Linked DNA regions of Tolumonas auensis DSM 9187. Each later gene encodes a partner of the first gene's protein in a complex. Links are inferred from orthologs where the notes say so. Each region holds a gene or a part of one and is shown on either strand. Other genes may lie near its edges.

Region 1 (5,188 bases):
TCCGGCATGCTGGTGCTCATGGTCCAGTAACCACTGCTTCATATCCAATCCACCTCCATAGCCTACCAGCTTACCATTGGCACCAATCACCCGGTGACACGGCACAATGATCGCAACCGGATTACGGTTATTCGCCATACCCACAGCACGCATCGCTTTAGGCCGGCCAATTTGCTCAGCAATGGATTTATAACTGACAGTTGAGCCATAAGGGATACGCTGCAAAGCCTGCCAGGCGGCAAGCTGAAATACAGTCCCCTGCATGGATAGCGGCACAGAGAATTCCTGCCGTGAACCGGAAAAATATTCCTGTAATTGCTGACAAGCCAGCGCAAGAACCGGATGAGATAACGGATCAGTAACCTCCGGCTCATCAACCGGTGAGCTGTTCAGTAATAACGACTGCAATCCCTCATCATCCGCCTGCAAGCGCAAATAACCGACCGGTGACTGAAAATAGCAGATTGCAATCATCATCATATTACCTGTCTATCAGAATTTTACGTCTACGGCAGCTGCAACCTGTTTTGCCTGCTCAATCGCAAGTTCAACATTTTCAGCCCGGACCAAAGCAACACCCAGACGGCGACGACCGGCAATTTCCGGTTTACCGAACAGGCGTAACTGCGCACCAGGGATCTGAGCCAGAGCAGCTGGCAAGTTACCATAACGGATATCAGTAGAATTCCCCTCACGCAGCACAACGGCAGATGCCGCCGGACCATACTGAGTGATCTTACCGATCGGCAAGCCCAGAATTGCACGTACATGCAATGCAAACTCAGACATATCCTGTGAAATCAGTGTCACCATGCCGGTATCATGCGGACGAGGAGAAACTTCACTGAAGTAGACTTCATCACCTTTGATAAACAGCTCAACACCGAACAGACCATAACCGCCCAGTGCTTTTACCACTTCACGAGCCACATGCTGAGATTTTTCCAGCAAGGCATCACTCATCACCTGTGGCTGCCAGGATTCGCGGTAATCACCATCTTCCTGACGATGACCGATCGGCGCACAGAAATGAATACCATCTACGGCACTCACGGTCAGCAGTGTGATTTCATAATCGAAAGGTACAAAACCTTCTACGATGACACGACCACGACCTGCTCGGCCGCCTTCCTGAGCATATTGCCAGGCAACGGCGACCTGATCAGCCTTACGGACAACACTCTGACCTTTGCCGGAAGAACTCATGACCGGCTTAATCACGCATGGAAAGCCAATCTGCTCCACAGCCTGCTGATATTCAGCTTCTGTTTCAGCAAAAAAATAGGGGGAAGTTGGCAACTTCAGCGTTTCAGCTGCCAGCCGGCGAATACCTTCACGATCCATAGTCAGGCGGGTAGCTAAAGCGGTTGGTACGACATTAAAACCTTCCTGCTCCAGTTTCTGCAGGGTTTCAGTCGCAATCGCTTCAATTTCCGGAATGATGAAGTGTGGTTTTTCCTGTTGCACCAACTGACTCAGTGCCTCTCCATCAAGCATAGAGATCACATGGCTACGGTGAGCGACCTGCATTGCCGGAGCATTGGCATAGCGATCGACCGCAATAACCTCCACACCAAGACGCTGTAATTCAATTGCAACTTCTTTGCCCAGCTCGCCGGAGCCCAGCAGCATTGCACGAGTAGCGCCATTGGAATATGGAGTTCCTAGAAAAGACATAATCTCTGTTCCCTGAGTGAAATAACGGAAGTTTGACCTGCCGATCATACAAATATCTGACAACAGAGCAACCAGAAGCAGAAAAGATAGCGCAAAAAGAAAGGGGATGATCGCTCATCCCCTTGGTGAAAATATCAGGATTTACTCAGCCTGACCAAATCAGCAGTGATATTTGCTGCTTCTTTGAGATAACCATCCGGGAATTTCATATCCGTCGGGATATCAGTCAGTGATTTCACCATTGGTTTACCCATCCGGGTCAGACGCTCATTAGCACGTTGCAATGCCTTATGATCCTGCTCATCCCGGGTTTTTATACGTTCAGCTTCATTGAGAGAAATATATTTCTTGCTCTTTTCAGCCTGATACCAGGCGATATCTTCTTCAGCATATTTAAACTCAGGATCGTTTTTCACCCGTTGCTGATGAGCCTCTTTCAGTTTCGGCAGCAACGCAGTGAAATCACCCAGTTTGGTGTATTGAGCAGCTTCGATCTTGTCCCATGGCAATGCATTCAGCTCCACGCTTTCACCGGTTTCAGTCGGATCAGTCAGCGGAGGGAAATTGATATCCGGTTGCACCCCTTTATTCTGGGTGCTGCCACCATCAATACGATAGAACTTGGCAATTGTGTACTGAATATGACCCAACTCATTATCGAAGAAGTCATAAATTTTGCCTAATGCACGATGCTGCTGCACAGTGCCTTTGCCAAAACTATTCTCACCAATAATCAGAGCACGACCATAGTCATTCATTGCCGCAGCGAAAATCTCTGAAGCCGAAGCACTATAACGATCAATCAATACTGTCATCGGGCCATCATAATATGACTTGCCGTCAGTATCTTCGTTAACAGCGACGCGACCCATTGTGTCGCGGATCTGCACTACAGGGCCCTGTTTCATGAACAGTCCGGTGAGTTCAGTCGCTTCAGTTAATGCGCCACCGCCATCATTCCGCAAATCGATCAGTAAGCCATCAATTTTCTGTGCCTTGAGCTTAGTCAGCTCTTTCTGCACATCCAGATGCAGATTGACATAGAAACTAGGCACTTCGATAACGCCTATTTTCTTGCCTTCAGATTTGATGACCTGTGATTTAGCTGCCCGATCTTCCAGACGAACCTTATCGCGGGTCAACTCAATCAGCTGTGTCTGATGCGTAGCACCTTTACCACGCTGAATTTCAAGGCGAACCTTAGTGCCTTTACGGCCTTTGATCAGTTCAACCACATCATCCAGACGCCAGCCGATAACATCAATAACCTTGCCGCGATCCTGAGCCACACCTGTAATGCGATCATCCGGCCGTAACAATTTGGTTTTATCTGCCGGACCACCAGGAATCAGTGAACGGACAACAGTAAAATCATCATCCGCCTGTAATACAGCACCAATCCCTTCCAGAGAAAGATTCATTTCAGAATTGAAACGGTCTGCATTACGTGGAGAAAGATAACTGGTATGCGGATCAATAGAACGCGCAAAAGAATTCATCACAGCCTGAAAGACATCTTCACTTTCATCTTGTTTCAGGCGTTTGATTGCGTTGCTATAGCGCTTGATCAGCAGATCTTTAATTTCTGCCGGTTTTTTGCCCGCCAGTTTCAGATTCAGCTCATCGTATTTGACTCGTTGCCGCCAAATCTCATTCATCTCGGCTTCATCTTTAGCCCAGGCGCTCTTACTACGATCAAACTCATATTTGTCTGTCACATCAAATGACATAGGTTGATCGAGTAATGACAGTGCATAAGAGTAACGCTCATAACGACGCTTTGTGCTCAGATTATACATCGCATAGGCATTTTTAAGATCGCCGCTTTGCAAGGCATCATCGAACTGATTACGGAAAGAGTCGAAATTGGCAACATCAGCAGCCAGCAACACACTACGGTTATAATCTAAAGCCTGAAGATAAAGATCAAAAATCCGCTGTGAAATCTGGTCATCAAGAACAAAATGCTTGTAGTGGCTGCAGGTGAATAAAGCAGAAATACGTTTACTGGCAATTGAGTGTTGTTCTTCCTGCGCTAGTGGCAGCAAAGAATCTTCAGATATCGGTGGGGCCACCGCATATGATAACCCCACATAGAATACGCCAAGTGCAACTGCAGTGCTCTTGAACAAATTTACTCTCAAAATAGCGCTCCTTAAGGAACCAGGTGTTCCGCTTTAACGCGCACCTGCATACCCGAAGACAATTCAACCTGAACGTCATCGCGGGTAACTTCTTTGATACTACCTGTAACCGGAGATTTGCCAAGCATCACTTTAATCTGTTGCCCAGTTTTCAGAGTAGAAATATCAACAACTGGTCTTTTCGGCTTAGCTGGTTTACCTGGGGTTTTACGGCGGGAAGAAAAGATTTTATCTTTGCTTTCTTTCAGTGCCGTCTTGGCATGGGTGACATGCTCTTCTGTCAGCTCACCAGCAGGATTACCATCCAGATCAACCCGCATATTTCCCGGACGCAAACCATGCAGATAACGCCAGCTCGAGGTGTATTGACGCAATGCTGAACGCAGTAAAGTTTTGGAAACTCTTGGGTCGTCAGCCATTCGGGCAGCCAGATCCTGGAAAATACCAATTTTCAGCGGACGGGCTTCACCTGTAGCTATAAAACAAGCAGGAAACAGTTCTGAAAGATATGCGATCAATTCTTTGCTGTTGGTGATTTTTTCGTTGTTTTCCATTTACGACCTTAACTAATCAAGATGGTTGTATCAGTAATTCAAGTAGCAGACACGATAAAATATAAGAACGTTATACTGTGCTTATACACTATTTTCAACGCCTGGCTTTCTTTCACTTACGCATTCTGACGAATGCTTATCGCGTTTTACACATATTTTTTTATGTATCGAAAAATAAGGCAGAAGAAATATCTTCTGCCTTATTTTGTCACAAATCAGTCAGCTGATTCCGGGGTTACAGCGGCATATTTGATTTTTGCTTTCTGTCGCAATTCCTCAATCAACGCGCCATACGTCTCTTCCTGCTTCAGCTTGACTAATTGCTCAGACAATCCTTGCTGTAACGGAGCGTCAGCTGTTTCAGGCGCAGAAATCACTTTTTCTAACACCAGCACAGACTGATTACCCTCTTCATCTGCATACAGACCAGCGCTCACCACTTTATCAGCCGGTTTTGCCAGTTTGAACACAGCCTGAGCCAGCGGAGCCGGGATATCCGTTCCAAAACGGGCCAAGCCTTTTTTCTCTTCAACTTTAGCGTTGAGCTTAGTGAGCTGTTCGTCAATCGACTGACCCGCTTTCACTTTTTCCAGCAATGCCATCGCTTCAGTATGTGCTTTTTCTGCCGCTTTCGTTGCACGCAATTTAGCGACAACCAGATCTTTCACTTCAGACAGTGGTTTAGCACTGCTTGGTTTATAATCAATCACGTGCAGCATAACCGCGACAGTATCCGACACTGAGATAACTTCAGAGTTAGTGTTTTCATCACGTAACTTTTCAGCAAAGGCCTGCTCTTTTACCGCAGGAACA
Region 2 (4,026 bases), 1.0 Mb from region 1 along the record:
GGATAAACAGTTAGCGGCTGTTTCCGAAGGTAGTCAGACCACCCTGGGTGCTTATCACCGGAAGTGGCAATAAGGAGTTAACATGCATTTTTCTCTTGGCCCTCTGCTTTATTACTGGCCAAAAACAGATGTTGAAGCCTTCTATCAGCAAGCCAGCCAAAGTGTGGCGACTGATATTTATTTAGGTGAAACCGTCTGCAGCAAACGCCGTGAAATGAAATTAACCGACTGGATGGATCTGGCTCGTGAGCTGCAGAACACCGGAAAGCGCGTGATTCTTTCGACATTAGCGTTAATTCAAAGCCCGTCAGAGCTTAAAGAGATGCAACGCTGGATCGAGAACGGCAGTTGTATGGTCGAGGCCAATGATCTCGGCGCGGTACAACTGGCTTATGAGCAGAAAGTTCCGTTTGTATGCGGCCCGGCTATCAATTGTTACAACGCTGACGTGATCGCGCTGCTGCTGAAAAAAGGCATGCAACGCTGGACCATGCCGGTAGAACTTTCCCGTGACTGGCTGACTGAATTACTGCAGGAATGCACTGAGCGCGGTTTACGCGATCAGTTTGAGGTCGAAGTGTTTGCCTATGGTCATATGCCACTGGCTTATTCCGCCCGTTGTTTTACCGCACGGGCACTGGACCGGGCTAAAGATGATTGCCAGCTGGCCTGTCTGCAATACCCGCAGGGGCTCACCGCTGACAGTCAGGAAGGCGAACAGGTTTTTGTCCTGAATGGCATTCAAACCCAATCCGGTCATTGCTACAACCTGATCAACCAGTTACCCGAGATGGAAGGTCTGGTTGATATTGTCCGGCTCAGTCCGGAAAAAGAGACACTGTCCTGGCTCGATAAATTCCAGACTCAGCTACAGAATCCAATCCATCATCCGCTACCAGCCAGAGAATGTAACGGGTACTGGCAACAAGTGGCTGGCATGCAGCTTTGCTAATGGTGACTGATTGTTAATTCTGAGTGCACCAATAAGAAAGGCATCCATCGGATGCCTTTCTTTTAAACCAGTTCACATCTGTTATTCGGCTTCAAAATCGAGTTCTTCCGGATAACTGTTTGGTGCCTGATTAGCCAGTTGTAACTCAAGCAATGCATAGCGATGTTCTATAAAATCAAACACATTGTTTGCCAACGATAACTTGAAGTACGCATCCGCTGCATCGGTATTACCCTGTAACTGCGATAATTTTGCCAGATAGAAATAAGCTTCACACAGATGTTCAGCTAACTGGCGGTTACTGTCCGTACTGTCGGCAATACGACGGATGAATTCGGCAGGATCCTGCTTACCGGTATAGACCTTAACGATATTCCAGCCCCATTCGTCACTACGATGCTCATCATATCGTTTGACCAGCGACTGCATCGCCTTATTACGATCCAGCTGTGCTTCAGTCAGGAACAACCATAGCGCGCGATAAGGATCGTCTGGTTTACGCTGCTGGAACACTTCCATATCTTTAATAGCAAGTTCGGGACGATGCGCATAATACAGCGCGATACCACGGTTCAGATAGGCGTAATCATACCCAGGAGCCAGCTCCAGTGCAGAATCAAATGCATCGTATGCATTATCAAAATCCTGCTGCTGTGTCAGATATACCCCGATAAAATTATACGCTTCGGCAAAATCAGGCTTTTCCCGTAATGCCCGGGAAAAATCAATCCGCGCCATGGTGCGCAAACCAACTTTATCAAACATCATCCCGCGCTCATAAAAAAGTGCAGCACGCTGGTCACTGTTCAGATCATTGGTCGCCAGTAACTGACCTAAACGCGCCAATGCCAGTTCATTCTGATAGGTCACCTGTAAAGGTGTTGCCAGAACAACTGAGGGGGGCTGCATATTTTTTGCATTTGCGGATAACACATCGCTGTGACTGCTACATCCTGCCAGAGCACATACAATGAAGACGCAACTCAGGCGTCCTAACTGATTCCATAATTCCAACGACAACTCCAGACCTGCTCGGCTTGATATTTTAATGTTATGCCTGTATAGCTACTTTGTCATGCGATCTTATTGATAAATCCAGAGTTTCAGAAGTCTTCCTCAACAGGATATCCGGCATCCTTCCAGCCACGGTAACCGCCATCCATACTGATGACATCGCGGTAGCCCATTTGCTGTAAATTATCCGCCGCCAAGACAGAACGAAAACCCCCTCCGCAATACAGAACTAACGGTGTATCCAGTTCAGGAAAGCTGGTTTCAATATCCCGTTCCAGAATTCCCCGGCCCATATATTGCGCCGAAGGTAAATGGCCCTTATTCCATTCACTCTCTTCCCGTACATCCAGTAATACAAAAGGACGGCTTTGTTCCATCCAGCGTTTAACCTGATGAACATCGACCTCATCCACCCGCTGGCGAACTTCATTAACCAGCGCCAAAAAACGCGGATTGTGTTGCATAGTCATTCCTGCCAAGAAAAAAGAGCGCTCTGGGCGCTCTTCAAAAATAACAAATTAGGGTTCGTAACGCTCTTCTTCGCCTTCTTTCTCAACTGTTTTCGGCATCAGATCTTCACGGCTCATCTTCAGATACATTGCCCAGGCACTGGCAACATAGATAGAAGAGTAAGTCCCGAATCCGATACCAATCAGCAGGGCTGTAGAGAAACCGTGGATCATCGGACCGCCCTTCCAGAACAGGGCGATAACAGTGATCAGAGTTGTACCCGAAGTGATCAACGTACGGCTCAGCGTTTCAGTCATTGAGATATCAATGATGTTACGCATAGTTTCATTACGGATACGGCGGGCATTTTCACGAACACGGTCAAAGACCACGATGGTATCGTTCAGTGAGTAACCTACCACGGTCAGCACCGCAGCCAGTACGTTCAGATCAAACTCCATTTGTGTCCATGAGAACACCGCCAGTGTGATCAAAATGTCATGCGCCAGCGACAGTACCGCACCAGTAGCCATACGCCATTCAAATCGCAATGCCACATAGACCAGAATACAGCCCAGAGCGGCCAGAATGGCCAGGAAGCCCTGATTTGCCAGTTCTTCACCCACAGACGGACCGACATATTCGATACGGCTCAAATTCACACTACTGTCGATCTCAGAGGCACCTTTCTGAACTCCATCAGTAATTTTCTGCTGCGTCAGTTCACCTTTAGGCGCAATACGGATCACGACATCTTTGGTAGAACCGTAATACTGTACCACTGCACCTTCAAGCCCCTGCTTATTCAGCGCAGAACGAACCACATCCAAATCTGCCGGTTTACTGAATTTAAGTTCAGCAATGGTGCCGCCGGTAAAGTCCAGTCCCCAGTTAAATCCTTTGGTTGCAATCGTAAAAATCGACAACAAAATCAGGATGCAGGAGAAAATAGTAGACGGTAACGCCAATCGCATAAAAGGAATGGTGTGTCCCGGTTTTAACAGCTGAAACATGACTATCCCCTTAGATCGACAGGTCTTTGACTTTCCGACCGCCCCAGATGAGGTTAACGATCGCACGACTGCCGGTAATGGCGGTGAACATTGAGCATAAAATACCAATCATCAGTACCAGCGCAAAACCACGAACCGGACCTGTACCCACAGCGAACAGAATCAATGCGGTGATAAAGGTAGTGATGTTTGAGTCAGCGATAGTGGCAAACGCACGCTCATAGCCAAGGTGTATAGCTTGCTGCACACCACGCCCCGCTCTGAGTTCTTCACGGATACGTTCATATATCAATACGTTAGCATCAACAGCCATACCCAGTGTCAATACGATACCCGCAATACCAGGGAGGGTCATCGTCGCGCCCGGGATCATCGACATCACCCCGATCATGAGCACCACGTTAAACATCAACGCGATGTTAGCCACCACACCGAACAGCTTGTAATAAATGGCCATGAAGATAACCAGGATCAGCGTACCCATACCCAGAGCAGACAGACCGCTATCGATATTTGCCTGACCCATGCTCGGACCAATCGTCCGTTCTTCCACGATCTGAATCGGCGCGGTCAATGCACCGGAACGCAGTAACAGTG

What was found. The genes of interacting proteins can lie anywhere in the genome.
Region 2: the proteins of prc (region 1) and nlpI are in contact, whole or in part, in a solved structure (PDB 5WQL), measured with the Escherichia coli proteins. The link is inferred for Tolumonas auensis DSM 9187 from one-to-one orthologs.

The regions. Positions count from the first base shown.
Region 1 is NC_012691.1:1,179,554-1,184,741, reverse strand. The notes cover bases 1,319-4,238. They hold prc (carboxy terminal-processing peptidase), read right to left. Parts: upstream 3,825-4,238; coding sequence 1,812-3,824; downstream 1,319-1,811. Other genes in these bases: proQ (RNA chaperone ProQ), read right to left, coding at 3,833-4,238; purT (formate-dependent phosphoribosylglycinamide formyltransferase), read right to left, coding at 1,319-1,677. In the rest of the region: TOLA_RS05585 (methylated-DNA--[protein]-cysteine S-methyltransferase), read right to left, coding at 1-477; more of purT, read right to left, coding at 493-1,318; more of proQ, read right to left, coding at 4,239-4,375; TOLA_RS05565 (SurA N-terminal domain-containing protein), read right to left, coding at 4,591-5,188. UniProt on the Escherichia coli protein: Involved in the cleavage of a C-terminal peptide of 11 residues from the precursor form of penicillin-binding protein 3 (PBP3). May be involved in protection of the bacterium from thermal and osmotic stresses.
Region 2 is NC_012691.1:2,210,518-2,214,543, forward strand. Bases 1-2,893 are described here. They hold nlpI (lipoprotein NlpI), read right to left. Parts: upstream 1,967-2,893; coding sequence 1,034-1,966; downstream 1-1,033. Other genes in these bases: ubiU (ubiquinone anaerobic biosynthesis protein UbiU), read left to right, coding at 1-73; TOLA_RS10290 (U32 family peptidase), read left to right, coding at 83-952; TOLA_RS10300 (rhodanese-like domain-containing protein), read right to left, coding at 2,056-2,430; secF (protein translocase subunit SecF), read right to left, coding at 2,485-2,893. Also shown: more of secF, read right to left, coding at 2,894-3,429; protein translocase subunit SecD, read right to left, coding at 3,440-4,026. UniProt on the Escherichia coli protein: May be involved in cell division. May play a role in bacterial septation or regulation of cell wall degradation during cell division. Negatively controls the production of extracellular DNA (eDNA).